Regions from separate parts of the Microbulbifer zhoushanensis genome, predicted to be linked through region 2. Evidence: predicted binding sites of a transcription regulator. Region 2 holds the regulator's gene; each other region holds the start of a gene.

Region 1 (4,210 bases), on a different contig from region 2:
GGCGCCAATCATCAATGGCGGGCGCGACCCGAAATACCAGAAGCTTGGTGTGGATATCCTGTTCTGGGCCCTGGTGGCGGTGGTCGCGGGCTCGTTTATCGGCAACTACCTGGCCATCGCCCAGGTGATGCCGCCCGAGTGGAGCTTCTGGCTGGGACACCAGGGCTACGAGTACGTGGACCTTGGCCGCCTGTGGCAGATCGGCAAGTTCACCGGTGTGGCCTTCTGGCTGGTGCTGATGCTCCGCGCCATCGTGCCGGCGCTGCGCCAGCCGGGTGACAAGCACCTGCTTGCCCTGCTGACGGCGTCGGTGATCGCCATCGGCCTCTTCTACGGTGCCGGCTTCTTCTACGGCGAGAAGACCCATATCTCCATCATGGAGTACTGGCGCTGGTGGATCGTGCACCTGTGGGTAGAGGGTTTCTTCGAGGTCTTTGCCACTGCGGCGCTGGCGTTCATCTTCTGCAGCATGGGACTGGTGTCCAAGCGCATGGCCACTGTTGCTGCATTGGGCTCCGCCTCGCTGTTCATGCTGGGTGGCATACCGGGCACCTTCCACCACCTGTACTTTTCCGGCACCACCACCCCGGTGATGGCGGTAGGGGCGACTTTCAGTGCGCTCGAGGTGGTACCGCTGATCGTGCTGGGTTACGAAGCCTGGGAGCATTACAGCCTCAAGAGCCGCGCGCCCTGGATGCAGCAGCTGAAGTGGCCGCTGATGTTCTTCGTCGCCGTGGCCTTCTGGAACATGCTGGGTGCCGGCGTGCTGGGCTTCTCCATCAACCCGCCGATCGCGCTCTACTATGTGCAGGGCCTGAATACCACCGCCACCCATGCCCACGCGGCACTGTTCGGGGTCTATGGTTTCCTCGCGCTCGGCTTCACCCTGCTGGTGCTGCGCTATATCCGTCCATCCCTGCTATTTGACGAGAAGCTGATGAAAACCGCCTTCTGGTGGCTGAACGGGGGCCTGGTGCTGATGCTGTTCACCAGCCTGCTGCCGGTCGGCATCATCCAGTTTGTTGCCAGCGCCTCCGAGGGACTCTGGTATGCGCGTAGCGAGGGCTTTATGCAGGGCGGCCTGCTGCAGACGCTGCGCTGGGTGCGCACTATCGGCGACGTGGTATTTATCGTCGGCGCGTTGGCGGTGGCCTGGCAGGTGGTCAAGGGACTGCTGGTGACTGACACCACGGTGCCCGGCGAGAAGGTAGTTTCCGCTCGCGCCGGATTTCCGGAATATGCGGGGGAGACCTCACCGGGATTCAGTGCCGGTGCCGAGATGACAGCCGGTCAACTGGCTGACAGCGGCGAGACGCGCTAGCGCGGTCCCCCTTTAACCTTAACGGGGGAGTTTGACTCCCCGGCCCGATAGGAAAAAGGCGATGCATTGCATCGCCTTTTTCATTCATGGCGGTCGCGGTGCCCGTCGGGTTGCCTCCCCCCTGTACCCATTCTCTGAGATCCTCTGCCCGCCTAGAGACTGAACAGGTCCCCCTGGTCCCCGGGTGCGGCCGGCGGCTGAAAGCGGTTGCAGTCCAGTTTCAGTCTGCGCCGGTTTAGCCCCAGCCTCTTGATTGCCACGCGAAAGCGCTGTTGCAACAGCTGTGCGAAGACTCCGGTACCGGTCTGGCGCTGGGAAAAGTCACTCTGGTAATCCCGGCCGCCGCGGCTCTGCTGCACGATGCTCATCACGTGTGCAGCACGCTGCGGGTAATGTACCTGCAGCCACTGGCGAAACAGTGGCGCCACTTCGTGGGGCAGCCGCAGCAGGATATAAGCAGCCTGTGAGGCTCCCGCATCGACCGCTGCCTGCAGGATTGCCTCCAGTTCGCTGTCGTTCAGTGCCGGAATCATCGGCGCGGCCATGACCGCGGTGGGGATCCCGGCGGCCGACAGTGCCTCCAGTGTGCGCAGGCGTGCTGTCGGGCCGGCGGTGCGCGGCTCCAGCTTTCGCTTCAGTTCCCTGTCCAGGGTAGTTACGCTGATGGCCACATGGCACAGGTTGTCCTGCGCCATTTCCGCCAGCAGCGGCAGGTCGCGCAGGACCAGCTGGCCCTTGGTGACGATGGTGACCGGCTGCTGGAAGCGCTGCATCACTTCAAGCAGCTGCCGGGTGATGCGCTTCTGTTTTTCCAGCGGCTGGTAGGGATCGGTGTTGGAGCCCAGCGCGATGGGTGAGCACCGGTAACTGGGTTTGCGCAGGGCCTGTTCCAGTAACCCGGCAGCATTGGCCTTGAAGAACAGCCGGCTCTCGAAATCCAGCCCTGGTGACAGGTCCACGTAGGCATGGGCCGGACGCGCATAGCAGTAGACACAGCCATGCTCACAGCCCCGGTAGGGGTTGATCGACTGGCTGAAGGGCAGGTCCGGTGAGTTATTGGTGGCAATGATCGACCTGGCCTTTTCCTCGATGGCCTCTGTCAGCAGTCGCTCCAGCGGTTCCGGTTCTATCTCCCAGCCGTCGCTCTCGCGGGTGCTGGCCTGCGGCACAAAGCGGCTAGCCAGGTTGCTGGCTACACCGCGGCCGGTGCGGACCTGCAAGGGGTTGGAAGGATCTTCGTTTGCCATCTGGGATTCAGGGTTTTGTTTGCTGTATAAATGTACAGTTTATGGCGGGCGGGCAGTTACATGCAAGTGTGACCCGCAAGGCATACAATGAAGCGCAAGACAGTCACAACCGGAAGTGGGCCATGGATCTAGACGTAGTCGATGCTATCCGCGCCTTTGTGGTGCAGGTTTTACAGGTTTTTGCGCTGTTGTTCGCGTTCGCACTGGTGGTTCTGCTGCTCTATGTCATCTACGTCTACCTGTCCGATGTCAGCCAGACCAAGCATGCCATCCGGCGCAATTACCCGGTAATCGGGCACCTGCGGTACAAGTTTGAGCACCTGGGCGAATTCTTTCGCCAGTATTTCTTTGCCCTGGACCGGGAGGAGCTGCCCTTCAATCGCGCCCAGCGCAGCTGGGTCTACCGCGCGGCCAAGAACGTGGACTCCACCCTGGCGTTTGGTTCGACCCGGCCGCTGAACCAGCCCGGTGATGTCCTGTTCCTGAACCATCCCTTTCCCACTCTGGAAAAAGACGCCGTGCCCCCGACGCCGGTGACAGTGGGGGAGGGCTACGCCGCCCAGCCTTACACCACCAGTTCCTTCTTCAATATCTCCGGCATGAGCTTTGGTGCCCTGTCGGTACCTGCGGTGAGGGCGCTGTCCCACGGTGCGGCCAGGGCGGGAATCTGGCTCAACACCGGCGAGGGTGGCCTGGCGCCGGAACACCTGGAAGGCGGTTGTGACGTGGTCTTCCAGATCGGCACGGCAAAATACGGCGTGCGCGATGCGGAGGGCTGCCTGTCAGACGAGAAACTGGCAGCTGTGGCTGCCCACGAGCAGGTGCGCATGTTCGAGCTGAAGCTGTCCCAGGGTGCCAAGCCTGGCAAGGGCGGTATCCTCCCGGGGATCAAGGTCACCGCGGAGATCGCGCACATCCGTGGTATTCCCGAGGGACAGGACTCCATCAGTCCCAATGCGCACCCGGAGTTCGGGGACGTGGACGGCCTGCTGGATATGCTGGTGCATATTCGCGAGGTGAGCGGCAAGCCCACCGGGTTCAAGTGCGTGATCGGTACCAGTGACTGGCTGCACCAGATGTGCGAGGCGATCCAGCGGCGCGGCCCGGAAAGCGCGCCGGATTTTATTACCGTCGACAGCGCCGATGGCGGCAGCGGCGCGGCGCCGCAGAGCCTGATGGATTACATGGGGCTGCCGCTGAACCGCAGCCTGCCACTGGTGGTGGACCTGCTGGACCAGTACGGGTTGCGCGATCGCATCAAGGTGATCTGTGCCGGCAAGTTACTGACTCCGTCCATGGTGGCCTGGGCCCTGGCGATGGGGGCGGATTTCGTCAACTGCGGGCGCGGCTTTATGTTCTCACTGGGCTGTATCCAGGCGATGCAGTGCAACAAGAACACCTGCCCGACAGGGGTAACCACCCACAACCCGGACCTGCAGCAGGGACTGGATCCGGTGGACAAGGCGGAGCGGGTCTATAACTACGCGCGCAATATGGCCTATGAAGTGGGCTATATCGCCCACTCCTGCGGTGTGGCGGAGCCGCGCCAGTTGCGCCGCCACCATGTGGAGGTGATCAACGAACGTGGCGTGGCGGTACCCCTCAGCGAGCTGGTGCCGGCGGTCAAGCCCAAGTCGGTAAT
Region 2 (4,210 bases):
CCAGCGGATGGCGAAGCACTTCCCGGTCCTCTGCCGTGAGCTCGGTGCCCTCGACATCAACCATTACCGGACCAATCAATTCACCCATCTTATTCCCTCATTGCTTAACACTGGCGGTACAGCCTGCATCCGCCGGCGCTAAAGTCTCGCTTATGACTTCTCCGTATCCGCCCGCAACATGGCCGCAGCTGCGGGCACGAGGCGGTCGAGCGTTTCCGGCAGGCTGCTTTGCGCGTCGAAATCCTCCCTGAGGATAGCGTCGATGGCATCAAAGCTCGAAAGGGTAAAGATCGTCGCCCCCAGCATAAAATAGAGCCGCCAGTAGAAAGTGACCGGGTCGATTCCCGGCAATGCCTGGCTCAGCAGGCCGGCGAAACGACGATAGCTCTCGCCATAGCGGGACACGATATAGCGACGCAGGTGGCCCTGGTGTTGGGTATAGGCCATGCCCAGCAGGCGCATGAACCGCTGGGGATCACGCCCCTCCGCCGCCAGGCTCGCCACACCGCCGCGGAAGAGGCTACCCAACAGCTCCTCCACTTCCAGCTTTTCGCCTGCAGCCACCCGCCGGTCCAGGTCTGCGGCCAGGGTCTCTGTAAAGGGCGTCAAAAAACGCTCAAACACCGCCTGGATCAGTTCTTTTTTTGACCCGAAATGATAATTTACCGCTGCGAGATTGACCCCGGCGGTACTGGTAATGGTGCGCAGTGAGGTCTCCGTGAAGCCACGTTCGGCAAACAGTACCTCTGCGGCATCCAGAATCCGACTGACCGTATCTGTCTGGGTCATACAAATTCAAACCAACAATTTAAACACTTGTTTTGATCTGGCTGAGATTAGCACACTTGTATCCGAAAAATCGCGGGTACTGAAGGCGGCAGGCAGACATTAGATTGGAAGTCAAACGCAAGGGGACAAGGATCATGGCACATAGCCACCCTGACATAGGCAACTGGTTCGAGATGCTGGAGAGCGGACAACTGTTCGAGGTGGTCGCCCTCGACGACCTGCACAGGACAATCGAAATCCAGTACCTCGACGGCACCCTCGATGAGCTGGACATGGAGCAATGGCAGGTATTGCCGCTGGCTCCGGCTCCTCCACCCGAAGACGCCAATATCGCCTATGGCATGACCGCACGGGAGCACAGCGCCAGCTCCAGCGATCCCGGCATACCCGAAGAGCAAAACCCGCTGGATTACCTGGAGGGAGAGAGCTTCAGCGGTACCGATGAATCCCTCTGAAGCGAATGACTACTGCTCGCGCTCGCGGATGTAGTCGATAATTATTTCTGCCGCCTCATCGACGGTATCGACAACATGGAAGAGGTCCAGGTCGGATGCGTCGATACATTTGCTCTGCAGTACCGTATCCACCAGCCAGTCGCGCAGGCCCGCCCAGTAGCGGCGCCCTACCAGAACAATCGGGAAATGAAGGACTTTCTGCGTCTGCACCAGGGTCAGGGCCTCGAAGAGCTCGTCCAGCGTGCCGTATCCGCCTGGCAAGCCGACAAACCCCACGGCGTGCTTTACGAACATGAACTTGCGCACAAAAAAGTAGCGAAAGTGGAGGCTGATATCCTGGTATGGGTTGGCCGTCTGCTCGAACGGCAATTCAATATTGAGGCCGATGGATGCCCCCGGCTGCGGGTGTGCCCCGCGGTTGCAGGCTTCCATCAATCCCGGCCCGCCGCCGGTGATTACCGAGATTCCCTCCGCAGCCAACAGCTCCCCGAGCCGTACTCCCTGTTTATATTCCGGGCTTTCTTCGGTAAACCGCGCGCTGCCAAATACGGTCACCGCACCGGTCAGCGCAATCAGGCGCTCTATTCCATCCACCAGCTCGGACTGGATACGCAGGACGCGCCAGGCCTCGGGCATCTTGGCATCTAACATTCCACTTTCCCTGTTCTGTCGCGTTTCTCAACGCTTGTTATTTTGTCGGTTCTTCCCTGTCTCTCCTTCCAATGTAGCAGTATGTGACGACAGCGCTGTGAATTTGCGCCGGGGGTAAATCTGTATATAATCACAGCAACTGTATAAAAATACAGACACACGACCAGGTGAATCTATGACCAATCTCACGGCCCGCCAATCCCAGGTACTCGAGCTGATCAAGACCTACCTCGATGAAACCGGCTATCCCCCTACCCGCGCGGAAATTGCCCGGCAGCTGGGGTTCCGATCCCCCAATGCCGCCGAAGAACACCTCAAGGCGCTGGCCCGCAAGGGTGCCATCGAAATGGTGGCGGGAGCCTCCCGCGGAATCCGTATACCCGATTATCACCCGGGGTTGCCGATCGTCGGTCGTGTAGCAGCGGGTAACCCGATACTCGCCGAGGAAAATATCGAGGATTACTGTGACCTGCCCACAGACTTCTTCCACCCGCCGGCAGATTACCTGCTGCGCGTCCACGGAATGAGTATGCGGGATGCGGGAATTCTCGACGGCGACCTGCTGGCCGTGCAGCGCACTGACCAGGTACGCAATGGGCAGATCGTTGTCGCCCGGATTGAGGACGAGGTAACCGTCAAGCGCTTCCGCCGCAAGGGCAACCAGGCAACCGTGCAACTGCTGCCGGAGAACGAGGAATTCGATGTAATTCAGGTAGATATGCGCGACAAGCACTTTGTCATTGAGGGCCTGGCCGTGGGCGTGATCCGGCAGAGTCCCTGACCCGGGCACACTCTGTAACGACGAAACCCCTGCCCTCCCAGTTGGGCAGGGCGTAACCCCCTATCTTCTCAGCAACCCACGCCTTCGCACTATTCCGCGGGTTTCGTATAGTCCCGCGGGTACCTGCCGCCGTCCGTAACTGTCACCAGCATCAGCCACGCACACGCGTCTGCGCCCCTGGCGTGCGCCCGGGCAGGACGGCGCGGCGGCCTGGCACAGTTCAACAGCCGGTTCGGGATGGGTATCAGGTGGGCCCAGTGAGGGGCTGGAGGGTATTGGATGGGCGACCAGCAGCAGCATCGGCTGTGTTGCCGCACCGCTGGCCGGCCCCGGCGAGGGGATCAGTGGATTGTGTGGTTAACAGGCTCCAATTCCTCTTCCTCGAGGTATTCGGCCGCAATCTCATCAATATTCTGCACGGCGTCGATGCCGGCTTCCAACATGGCACGGGCCACTGCAATCTTGTGCTCGCGCAAGAATTCAGAGCTGGCGTCCGAAAAATGAATACGCACCAGCGGATCCTCCTTCTCCCCGGCACGGCGCAGGGCGACATCGCCGTTGGCGAGTTCGATAATTTCAAAAGTTTCGGAGGACATTCGCTTCTCCTGCAACATCAAGTTTTGCGCAGTGTAACACAGGGAAGGAGGTAGAATCAGTGTACGGGAGGCTCCGGACTGGCCCGCGGGCCTGGGGCGGCCAGGGCTGCTGCAGCCGGAGCGCAGCAGGCAGTTGCTGGATCGCGGCCCCCGGGTTGGCCGCTAATACTCTTCCATATGCGCTCGCTGGCGCCGGATTAGCTCCACCATCGACTCCCGCCAGTTCCGCAGGGCATCCAGGTCAGGGGCGGCAGATTGCCGTGAAAGGTCGCGAAGGGGAATTACCTGTGCCGGGGAGCCCGCTCCATTGCCTTGCGAGGCGCGGCTACCGGAGAATTGCCATAACCCCAGCCAGGCCGCTTCTATACCCGCCAGCCAGCTCTCCGGGTCCCCTGCCAGGGCCTCCAGTTCGGCCGCCTCGGAAGACGACATACCGCGGGAGGCAGCATCACGGGCGAGCTGCCCCGGCGACTCCGGCTGGCTGCCCAGTTGCAGCTGGTGCGCCAGCTCACACAGGAACGCCCGGTATGCCAGCCACAGTTGCAACACCACGGCATCCTGCACGGCAGCCTGGTGCAGCCCCCCTGCGGGAGCGGACTCAAGCAGTAGCTGGCTTTTGCGCAATGCCGCGGCCACGCTGCCGGTGTAGGGGTTGGCCATAGACCCTACTTGTCCTTGGCGGCGGCTTTCTTGCGTGCCGGCTTGCGTTTGGTCGCCGCTTTCTTGGTCGCCGCCTTCTTGGTCGCTTCCACCTGCCACTTGCCATCGCGATAGAACGCGCGCCAGCCGGTGGCCTTGCCGTCTTCCTCGGACTGTACGTACTGCTCCTGGGTCTTGCGACTGAAGCGAATTACCGTATCGCGGCCCTGGTCGTCCTCGGTGGGCGCCGAGAACAGGTAACTGTACTTGGGATCGATCTCATCCTTGTGCGGCAACAC
Region 3 (4,210 bases), on a different contig from region 2:
TCGAGATCACCCTGGCTGCCGCCCGGCCGCTGTACAGGTCGCGCACGATTGCGGCACAGATCACCGTGGCAAAGCCGCCGCCAAAGGCCTGCAGCAACCGCAGGCCGATCAGCTGCTGTACGTTGGTGACGAACAGGATCAGCAGGGTGCAGCCGAGGTAGATGGTGAGGCCGATGGTGCCGACCGTGCGCCGCCCCCAGCGGTCGGAAAGGGGCCCGCCGGTCAGCTGCCCCAGCGCGAACCCCAGCAGGAAGCTGGAGACGGAGTGTTGCACCTGTGCCACCCCGCTGCCCAGGGAGTCGGCCATGGCCGGGATTGCCGGCAGGTAGGTGTCCAGGGAAAATGGTGTCAGCGCCACCAGCGCCGCCAGCCACAGGGCGAGCGAACGGGACGGCGCGGACTCCTCCCCGGCGGGAGTTGGATGCATAAGGTTCTCGGCACGCCGGTGGCGTCGAAGTCGGTTCAGGTGAAGGGCAGTCGCGGTTTGCGGCGCCCCGGGCCGTCAGGGCCGGGCGCATGTTAGCGGCGCGGGGGCGTCACGGCCAGCGCAGTGGTCGCCAGCGGCTCAGCGCTGGTCCTCGCGCAGGGTGTACAGCCCCTTTTTCAGCTTCAGCAGGTGCTCCTGCAGCTGGGGTCCCTTGCGCTGGGCCACGCCGATGGCGAGCACATCGATCACCACCAGGTGGGCGATGCGCGAGGACAGCGGGGTATAGATCTCGATATCCTCCTCCACGTCCACTTCCAGCGGGATGGTGGAGCGCTGGGCTACCGGCGAGCCACTGGGCGCCAGGCCGATGACGGTGCCGCCCTGCTCTTTCACCATTTCCATGGAGTGCAGCAGCGCCTTGGTACGGCCGCTCTGGGAGATGGCCACCACCACGTCACCGGGCTCCATCGACATGGCCGACATGTTCTGCATGTGGTGGTCGGAGTGGGCTGCGGTGGCCAGCTGCAGGCGGAAGAACTTGTGCTGGGCGTCACTGGCCACGGCGCCCGAGGCGCCGAAACCGAAGAACTCCACACGCTTGGCGGCGGCGATGGCGGAGACGGCCGCCTCCAGCGCCCGTGCGTCGATCTTGTCGCGCACGTTGAGCAGGGTGTCCACGGTGGAGTCGAACACCTTGCGCTTGTACTCGGCGATGGTGTCGGTCTCGGTGACCGCGATCTGGCCGAAACTGGGGCTGGAGGCCAGTTGCTGCGCCAGGTTGAGCTTGAACTCCTGGAAACCTGAGCAACCCACGGCGCGGCAGAAGCGCACCACGGTAGGCTCGCTCACCTGGGCCTCGGTAGCCAGGTCCACGATGCGCATATGGATGATCTCATCCGGGTTGGCGAGGATATACTCCGCCACCTTGCGCTCGGACTTGCGCATGGAGGACAGCTGTTCGCTGATTTTCTGCGTGACTTCCGCCGGCTTCACGGGACTTCCTTCCTTATTACAGACGCGCAGTTTAGCGGTTGCCCACGGCTGTGGCGAGCGATTGCAGGGCCCGGGCTGTTTCGTTCAGCGCCGGCACCCTGTCCCGGCTTCGGGACTGACCAAAAACCTGTTTATTTACACAGGGTTCCGGCGCCAGCTCTGGTACAATCCCGCTCCATGGACGTATCCCAGATTCTAGACCCCCTGAACGACGCCCAGCGCGAGGCGGTGGCGGCACCGCCCTGCAACCAGCTGGTACTGGCCGGCGCTGGCTCCGGCAAAACCCGCGTGCTGGTGCACCGCATCGCCTGGCTGATGCAGGTGGAGGGGGCCTCGCCCTACTCCATCCTCGCCGTGACCTTCACCAACAAGGCGGCCCGCGAAATGCGCGCGCGCATCGAGGAACTGCTGGGGGTCAACACCTTCGGCATGTGGGTGGGCACCTTCCACGGCCTGGCCCACCGGCTGCTCAAGGCCCACTACAAAGAGGCCAACCTGCCGCAGAACTTCCAGATCCTGGATTCCGATGACCAGCTGCGCCTGATCAAGCGGGTGCAGAACGACCTGGGGCTGGACGAGGCCAAGTGGCCGCCGCGGGAGACCCAGTGGTGGATAGGCGGCCAGAAGGACGAGGGATTGCGCCCGCAGTACATCCAGGCCGGCGGCGACCCCTGGCTGCAGACCATGGTGCGCATCTACTTCGCCTACGAGGAAGCCTGCCAGCGCGGCGGCCTGGTGGATTTCGGTGAACTGCTGTTGCGGGCCCACGAACTGTGGCTGAACAACGACGGCGTACTGGCCCATTACCGCCAGCGCTTTCCCCATATCCTGGTGGACGAATTCCAGGACACCAACACCATCCAGTACGCCTGGCTGCGCCTGCTGGCCGGCGACCAGTGCCACATTACCGCGGTGGGGGATGACGACCAGTCGATCTACGGCTGGCGCGGCGCCAAGATCGAGAATATCCAGCATTTCGCCAGTGACATGCGCGATGTGCAGACCGTACGCCTGGAGCAGAACTACCGCTCCACCAGCACCATCCTCAAGGCCGCCAACGCGGTGATCGAGCACAACGCCGGCCGCCTGGGCAAGGAGCTGTGGACCCGGGGCGAGGAAGGCGAGCCCATCTCCCTCTACTCTGCCTACAACGAGCAGGACGAGGCGCGCTTTATTGTCGAGCGCATCGAGCAGTGGGTGCGCGATGGCAACCCGCGCGACTCCGTCGCCATCCTGTACCGTTCCAATGCCCAGTCGCGGGTACTGGAAGAGGCCCTGTTGCGGGAAGGGGTGCCCTACCGCATTTACGGCGGCCAGCGCTTCTACGAGCGCCTGGAGATCAAGAACGCGCTGTCTTACATGCGCATGATCAGCAACCCCCACGATGACACCGCCTTCGAGCGTGTGGTGAATACCCCCACCCGCGGCATCGGCGCGCGCAGTGTCGACGCCGTGCGCGGTTTCGCCCGCGAGCACGGTTGCTCCCTGTGGGCGGCGGCGCAGCAGATGGTGGCCCAGCGGGTGCTGGCGGCGCGCGCGTCCAATGCCCTGCAGGGCTTCCTGGAGCTGGTCAACCGGCTGGCAGGCGATGCGGTGGACCGGGAGCTGGATGCCATCGCCGAGGACGTGATCGAGACCAGTGGCCTGCTGGAATTCCATGGCAAGGAAAAGGGTGAGAAGGGCCAGACCCGGGTGGAAAACCTCAAGGAGCTGGTCAGCGCCTGCCGGAGCTTCGACGGCATCGAGGTGCCGCCGGACGAGTCCGGGGTCGAGGTGGAGGAGCCCTCCCTGCTCGACCAGTTCCTCGACAGCGCCGCGCTGGATGCCGGCGAGGGCCAGGCGGACGAGTTCGAGGAAGCGGTGCAGCTGATGACCCTGCACTCGGCCAAGGGGCTGGAGTTCCCGCTGGTGTTCATGGCCGGGGTGGAGGAAAACCTGTTCCCGCACAAGATGTCGGCGCAGGAGCCGGGGCGCATGGAGGAGGAGCGGCGGCTCTGTTACGTGGGCATTACCCGTGCGATGCAGAAGCTCTATATCACCTACGCCGAGAACCGGCGCCTGTTCGGCAGCGAGACCTTCAACAGCCCGTCGCGCTTTATCGGCGAGATACCGCCGGAACTGGTGCACGAGGTGCGCCTCAAGACCGAGATCTCGCGCCCCCTGTTCAACCCGGATTATGGCAAGGTGGGACGCTTCTCCGACCCGGCGCCGGATTTCGACGACGACCTGCCGCCGCTGGCCCTGGGTGGCCGGGTGGAGCATCCCAAGTTCGGTGAGGGCACCGTGGTGCAGTTCGAGGGCAGCGGTCCGCGGGCCCGGGTGCAGGTCAATTTTGACGATGCCGGCAGCAAGTGGCTGGTGGTAGCGATGGCCAAGCTGCAGCCGTTGTAGTTTCGGGAGCCGGCCCGCCATCCCGGCGCGGGCCGGGATTTGACAGCAGCACCGGGTGACTCTTGCACGTAACTTTGCCAGTATCCCCACTGGCGAAGATCGAAAACCCGACAATAAAAAACATGAAAAAAATTAACTGGTATCCCCCCGTCATCCTCGGCCTGTTGGCCCTGCTGGTCATTACCTTCGGCGCGCTGGTGGTCTCCCGCTCGGAACAGGGCCCGGCCCGGCAGTTCACCGAGGACGGCAGTCGCGAGACTTTCGAGTGGAAGCTTGTCACCACCTGGCCGAAGAACTTTCCCGGCCTCGGCAGTGCGCCGGAGCGCTTTGCCCGCACGGTGGAGGCGATGTCCGACGGGCGTCTGAAGATCAAGGTATACGGTGCCGGGGAGCTGGTGC
Region 4 (4,210 bases), 460 kb from region 2:
TCGAGGCGGCCCTGGCCGGGGAACTGGGGGACTGGCGTACCAGCCTGGCCGGGGAGCTGGCCCTGGTGCTGCTCTGTGACCAGTTCACCCGCAATATCTACCGCGGCACCCCGCGGGCCTTCGCCGGGGACCCCCTTGCGCGGGAGGTGGCCATGGCGGTGATAGGGCGCGGCGACGACAACCTACTGGGCCTCTACCAGCGGGCTTTCCTGGGGATGCCCCTGGAGCACGGCGAGAGCCTGGAGATGCAGCAGCGCTCGATCGAGTTCTTCGACCGCCTGCGCAAGAGCCACCTCGATGGCGCCGAGGGTGCGGCCCAGGCCGAGAACTTCTACCAGTACGCCCTGGCGCACCGGGAGGTGATCGAGGAATTCGGCCGCTACCCACACCGCAATGAGGCCCTGGGCCGGGCCTCGACACCGGCCGAGCAGGCCTGGCTGGAAAAAGGGGGTGGCTTCTGATGGATATTGTCGCCTGGCTGTCCCTGGCCGGTATCTGTGCCCTGGGGGCCATGTCACCCGGTCCCAGCCTGCTGATTATCCTGCGGGGCGCCGCTGCCGGCGTACGCCCCGGCATCGCCGCTGCACTGGCCCACGGGGCCGGCGTAGGTATCTATGCGGTCCTCACCGCCCTGGGGCTGGCAGTACTGATCACCAAGTCGCCGCTCCTGTTCAACATCCTCCAGTGGGGCGGCGCCGCCATGCTGCTCTACCTGGGCTGGAAGGCACTGCGGGCCAGGGCGCCGGACCCCAACGGCGAACGGGCCGAGATCGCCCCCCTGAGCACCCGTCGCGCCGCGGCACAGGGGTTCGGTATTGCCTTTTTCAACCCCAAGATCGCAATCTTCTTCACGGCGTTGTTCAGCCAGTTTGTGGGGGAACAGCAGGCACTGGGGATAAAGCTGGGCATGGCCGCCCTGGCGGCCGGGATCGATGCAGTCTGGTACTGCCTGGTGACCCTGGCAGTCTCGGCCGGCCGCCGCCGCAACTGGTCCGGCGGTCCGGTAATGCACCGGCTGCAGCAGCTGTTCGGCATCCTGCTGGTGGCCCTGGCAGCGCGGCTGGTACTGACCATCTAGGTACACTCCCCGGCCCGCAGGATCCCGGGCCAATAAAAAAGGCCCGCCGGGTGGCGGGCCTCAATCTCACACTGCGGGGTCAATTGCGGGCGCCTACTGGGGGGAGGAGGCGCCCGACTGCAGGGCTATTATGGCAGCCCACTGGTGCCGCGGGGGGGCGCAAAACGCAGCCGGCCATCGCTTTATCGCATCACGGCGGTTCCACCCGGGCAAGGCCTGGCGCAGATAACACCGGGTTGCGTTCAACCCGGGGCTACTGCGCTCCCCTGCCGCCCCGCACACCTGCCGCATTTCACGCCAGAATCTCTTCAAGGTCGTCACCGTCGGTTGACACTGGACAGCCATACAGATACTGTACGTTCACACAGTATGATTACTTGAACAATAACCGGAGGCACACATGGCCGTAGTTGCTGTTTGGAAATGCGATAGAGACGGAGCTATGTTCGACAACAAGAAAGATGCGGAAGAACACGACAAGATGCTGGAGCTGGCCGCCAATATTACCTCGCTGATCGAGAAAAATATTGACGGTATTTCCGAAGCCGCGGGCGAGGAAATTGGCCTGCTGCTGGCCAAGCGCCGCGAAGTGCTGGCCAAGGCCTGCAAGGGCAAGCCTGAAATGCTGCTGGAAGCAGAAAAAGAGACTGCAGGCGAGAGCGCCGAAGAAACCGGCAACGAACAGGGCGAGGCCGACGACCGCGTCACCCCGCTGGCCGCGAATCAGTAATTTTCCCGCATGAATCCCCACCCGGGGATGTCACGCAAACCATCCCTGTACTGTGCCCGGTATCTGCCGGGCTTTTTTTTTGCCCGTGCGCCCTGCGCCTTACACCCTACCCTTCTTTGTAGGAACGGCCCGTGGCCGCGATTGCAATGCCCCGAGCCACCGATCGCTGCCAGTAGACATACCCCCGTAGGAGCGGCCGCTGGCCGCGAGCTTCAGACCATTCCCTAAGGCATATAACAGTACTGACAGCAGGATTTATTGTGATCGCGGCCAGCGGCCGCTCCTACAACAGGGGTCCGTTGCTGCCCGCCTAGAATGCCCCGATGATATTGATCGATGCATAGGCAGTGATCACGATCCAGGTCAATGTCGTGCCCCAGAAGCGACCGTAGTGGTAGCCACCCCTGCCGGCCGTCAGGCCCCAGGCGTGCAGGAAACGGCCCAGCACCAGCAGACCACCGAGGATATTCAGCCAGAAAGCGGACAGGCCATTGATCTCCGCCACCAGCATCATCAGCAGCGCAATGGGAACATACTCGACCGCATTGGCGTGGGTGCGGATCAACACCTCTGCATAGTGTTTACCGCCACTGCCCACACCCACCTTCTCGCCGCGACGAAAACGCACCACGCGAAAGGCAAGCGCCAGGATCAGCAACGCGCAGAGGCCGCCATACAGGCCTGTCAATGGAACCATCATTGGAAACTCCCCATGTAAAAAGGGCGGGACCCGGTCCCGCCCTGTTCTGTTATCAATCTTATCCGGGACAAGTCCAGGCCATCTGCGGGCTCAGAACTTGTAGCCCATTTCATGGCCCTGCTCGGGCTTCAGGTAGCGGTCGCGCAGGCGCGTCGAGCGGTTCACCAGTGACTGCGGCTCACCACCAATCAGTACCTGCTCGGGATAGCTGGTGACTTCCAGCGGGTCCCCGCTCCAGACGACGATATCGGCCACACCACCCGGCTGCAGCACTCCGCCCTCGAGGCCAAAAATGCGCGCAACATTGGTACTGATGGCCTTCAGGGCTTCTTCGTACGGCAAGCCGTAGACCACCGCATTACCGGCGGACTGGCGCGCAAGGTGCACCAGGTGGGTGGAACCATAACCCGGGCCGCCAATGGCCACAGTGACACCGGCCTTCTGCATCCGCGCCGCGTTGTCAAACCGGGCGCCCAGGCTCTCAAAGCTGATCGGCAGGTTGTTAACCACATCGATGATCACCGGCACCCGGGCGGCAGCCAGCTGCTCGGCTACCATCCAGCCCTCGGCGGCACCCTGGATGATTAACCGCAGCTTGTACTCCTCGGCCAGCTCCAGGGCCTGGAGGATATCGCTGGCACGATTGGCGGTAACAATCAGCGGCTGCTGGCCCTGTACGACCGGCTGCAGCGCCTCCAGGTCATCCAGTGAATGATTGAGCTCACGCCAGTTGCCCCGGCGGATCGCCTCCCGGTTGTTCAGGTATTCCCGGGCTTCGGACAGGGCTGTCTCGATGCGGGCATAGGCATTGGCCCGGCTGCCGCCGGCCAGCTGGCTGCCCAGCTCACCCAGGTAGGCCTTCTGGCCCAGCTCTTCCGCTACCACACTGTCGAAATCGCCGTTCAGGGAAATGGCAAAGCCCTGACCGGCAAAAACCCGGTGCAATTTGCCGGCACCCTCACCCCAGGTGCTGATCGACGGGAATACCACCGCGCGGGTCACGCCGTGCGCACGGTTATAGGGGATCAGGGTGGACTTCGCGTTGTACGCCGGGCGCGGGTCAAAGCCGCTGCCAATACTCTCACCGCTGACTGCGTAATCATTGGTGGCGCTGGCAGCACTAATCTCGGTCAGCCCCAGCTCCGACTGGGGTGCGATAACACCGGGGGTCACCACCTTGCCGCGCGCATCGATCACGCGGTCGGCGCGCTCGTTAATGGAGGGGGCCACCGCCTGCACCTTGCCATCCCGCACCAGGACATCACCCTCGGCCAGGGTACCGATACCGGACAGGGTGTATACCTTGCCCCCCTTGATCAGCACGGTCTCGGCATGTACCGGGAGTGCGAACAGGCCCGCAAGCGCCAGTTGAATCAGGAATCTGGTCATTACAGTCGCTCCCCCTCTGCCTCGATAATACCCAGCTCGAAATCACTGCGCGGCTGCCGCGCGGGATCGTCACGGTCGTACATCAGCTCGCCATCGATAAAGACTTTTTCTGCCTGCGTATAGACACTGAACGGGTTGCCCGACCAGACCACCACGTCCGCCATCTTGCCTTTCTCCAGGCTGCCGGTTTGCCCGGCGATACCCAGCGCTTTGGCCGGGTTGAGGGTCATCCAGGTAACCGCGTGTTCCGGGCCGATATCAAAACCGGCCCGTTGCCCGGCCACCATCGCCTTGGCAGTTTCCTCATTCAGGT

The links. The regulator LexA, encoded in region 2, represses DNA repair genes until DNA is damaged. The targets are predictions, from matches to a motif close to ACTGTNTNTANANACAGT.
Region 1: a site for LexA is predicted at 2,590-2,607, ahead of LVD10_RS12690 (PA0069 family radical SAM protein). Genes of this name have one in related genera too.
Region 3: a site for LexA is predicted at 1,547-1,564, ahead of uvrD (DNA helicase II). Genes of this name have one in related genera too.
Region 4: a site for LexA is predicted at 1,430-1,447, ahead of LVD10_RS00145 (YebG family protein). Genes of this name have one in related genera too.

Annotation. Positions count from the first base shown of each region.
Region 1 is NZ_JAJSAO010000005.1:421,093-425,302, reverse strand. Features, by position in the region: gene LVD10_RS12695 (nitric-oxide reductase large subunit) at 1-1,321, shown strand, start outside; gene LVD10_RS12690 (PA0069 family radical SAM protein) at 1,474-2,568, opposite strand; gene LVD10_RS12685 (FMN-binding glutamate synthase family protein) at 2,691-4,210, shown strand, end outside.
Region 2 is NZ_JAJSAO010000001.1:482,501-486,710, forward strand. Features, by position in the region: gene nagZ (beta-N-acetylhexosaminidase) at 1-88, opposite strand, end outside; gene LVD10_RS02090 (TetR/AcrR family transcriptional regulator) at 151-789, opposite strand; gene LVD10_RS02095 (DUF6763 family protein) at 924-1,244, shown strand; gene LVD10_RS02100 (LOG family protein) at 1,254-1,895, opposite strand; gene lexA (transcriptional repressor LexA) at 2,071-2,676, shown strand; gene LVD10_RS02110 (hypothetical protein) at 3,018-3,272, opposite strand; gene LVD10_RS02115 (DUF6586 family protein) at 3,435-3,932, opposite strand; gene topA (type I DNA topoisomerase) at 3,938-4,210, opposite strand, start outside.
Region 3 is NZ_JAJSAO010000002.1:389,024-393,233, reverse strand. Features, by position in the region: gene LVD10_RS05355 (multidrug effflux MFS transporter) at 1-427, opposite strand, end outside; gene hexR (transcriptional regulator HexR) at 566-1,420, opposite strand; gene uvrD (DNA helicase II) at 1,598-3,811, shown strand; gene LVD10_RS05340 (TRAP transporter substrate-binding protein) at 3,934-4,210, shown strand, end outside.
Region 4 is NZ_JAJSAO010000001.1:24,309-28,518, reverse strand. Features, by position in the region: gene LVD10_RS00155 (DUF924 family protein) at 1-461, shown strand, start outside; gene LVD10_RS00150 (LysE family translocator) at 461-1,078, shown strand; gene LVD10_RS00145 (YebG family protein) at 1,479-1,808, shown strand; gene LVD10_RS00140 (MAPEG family protein) at 2,119-2,508, opposite strand; gene LVD10_RS00135 (amidohydrolase family protein) at 2,599-3,897, opposite strand; gene LVD10_RS00130 (amidohydrolase) at 3,897-4,210, opposite strand, start outside.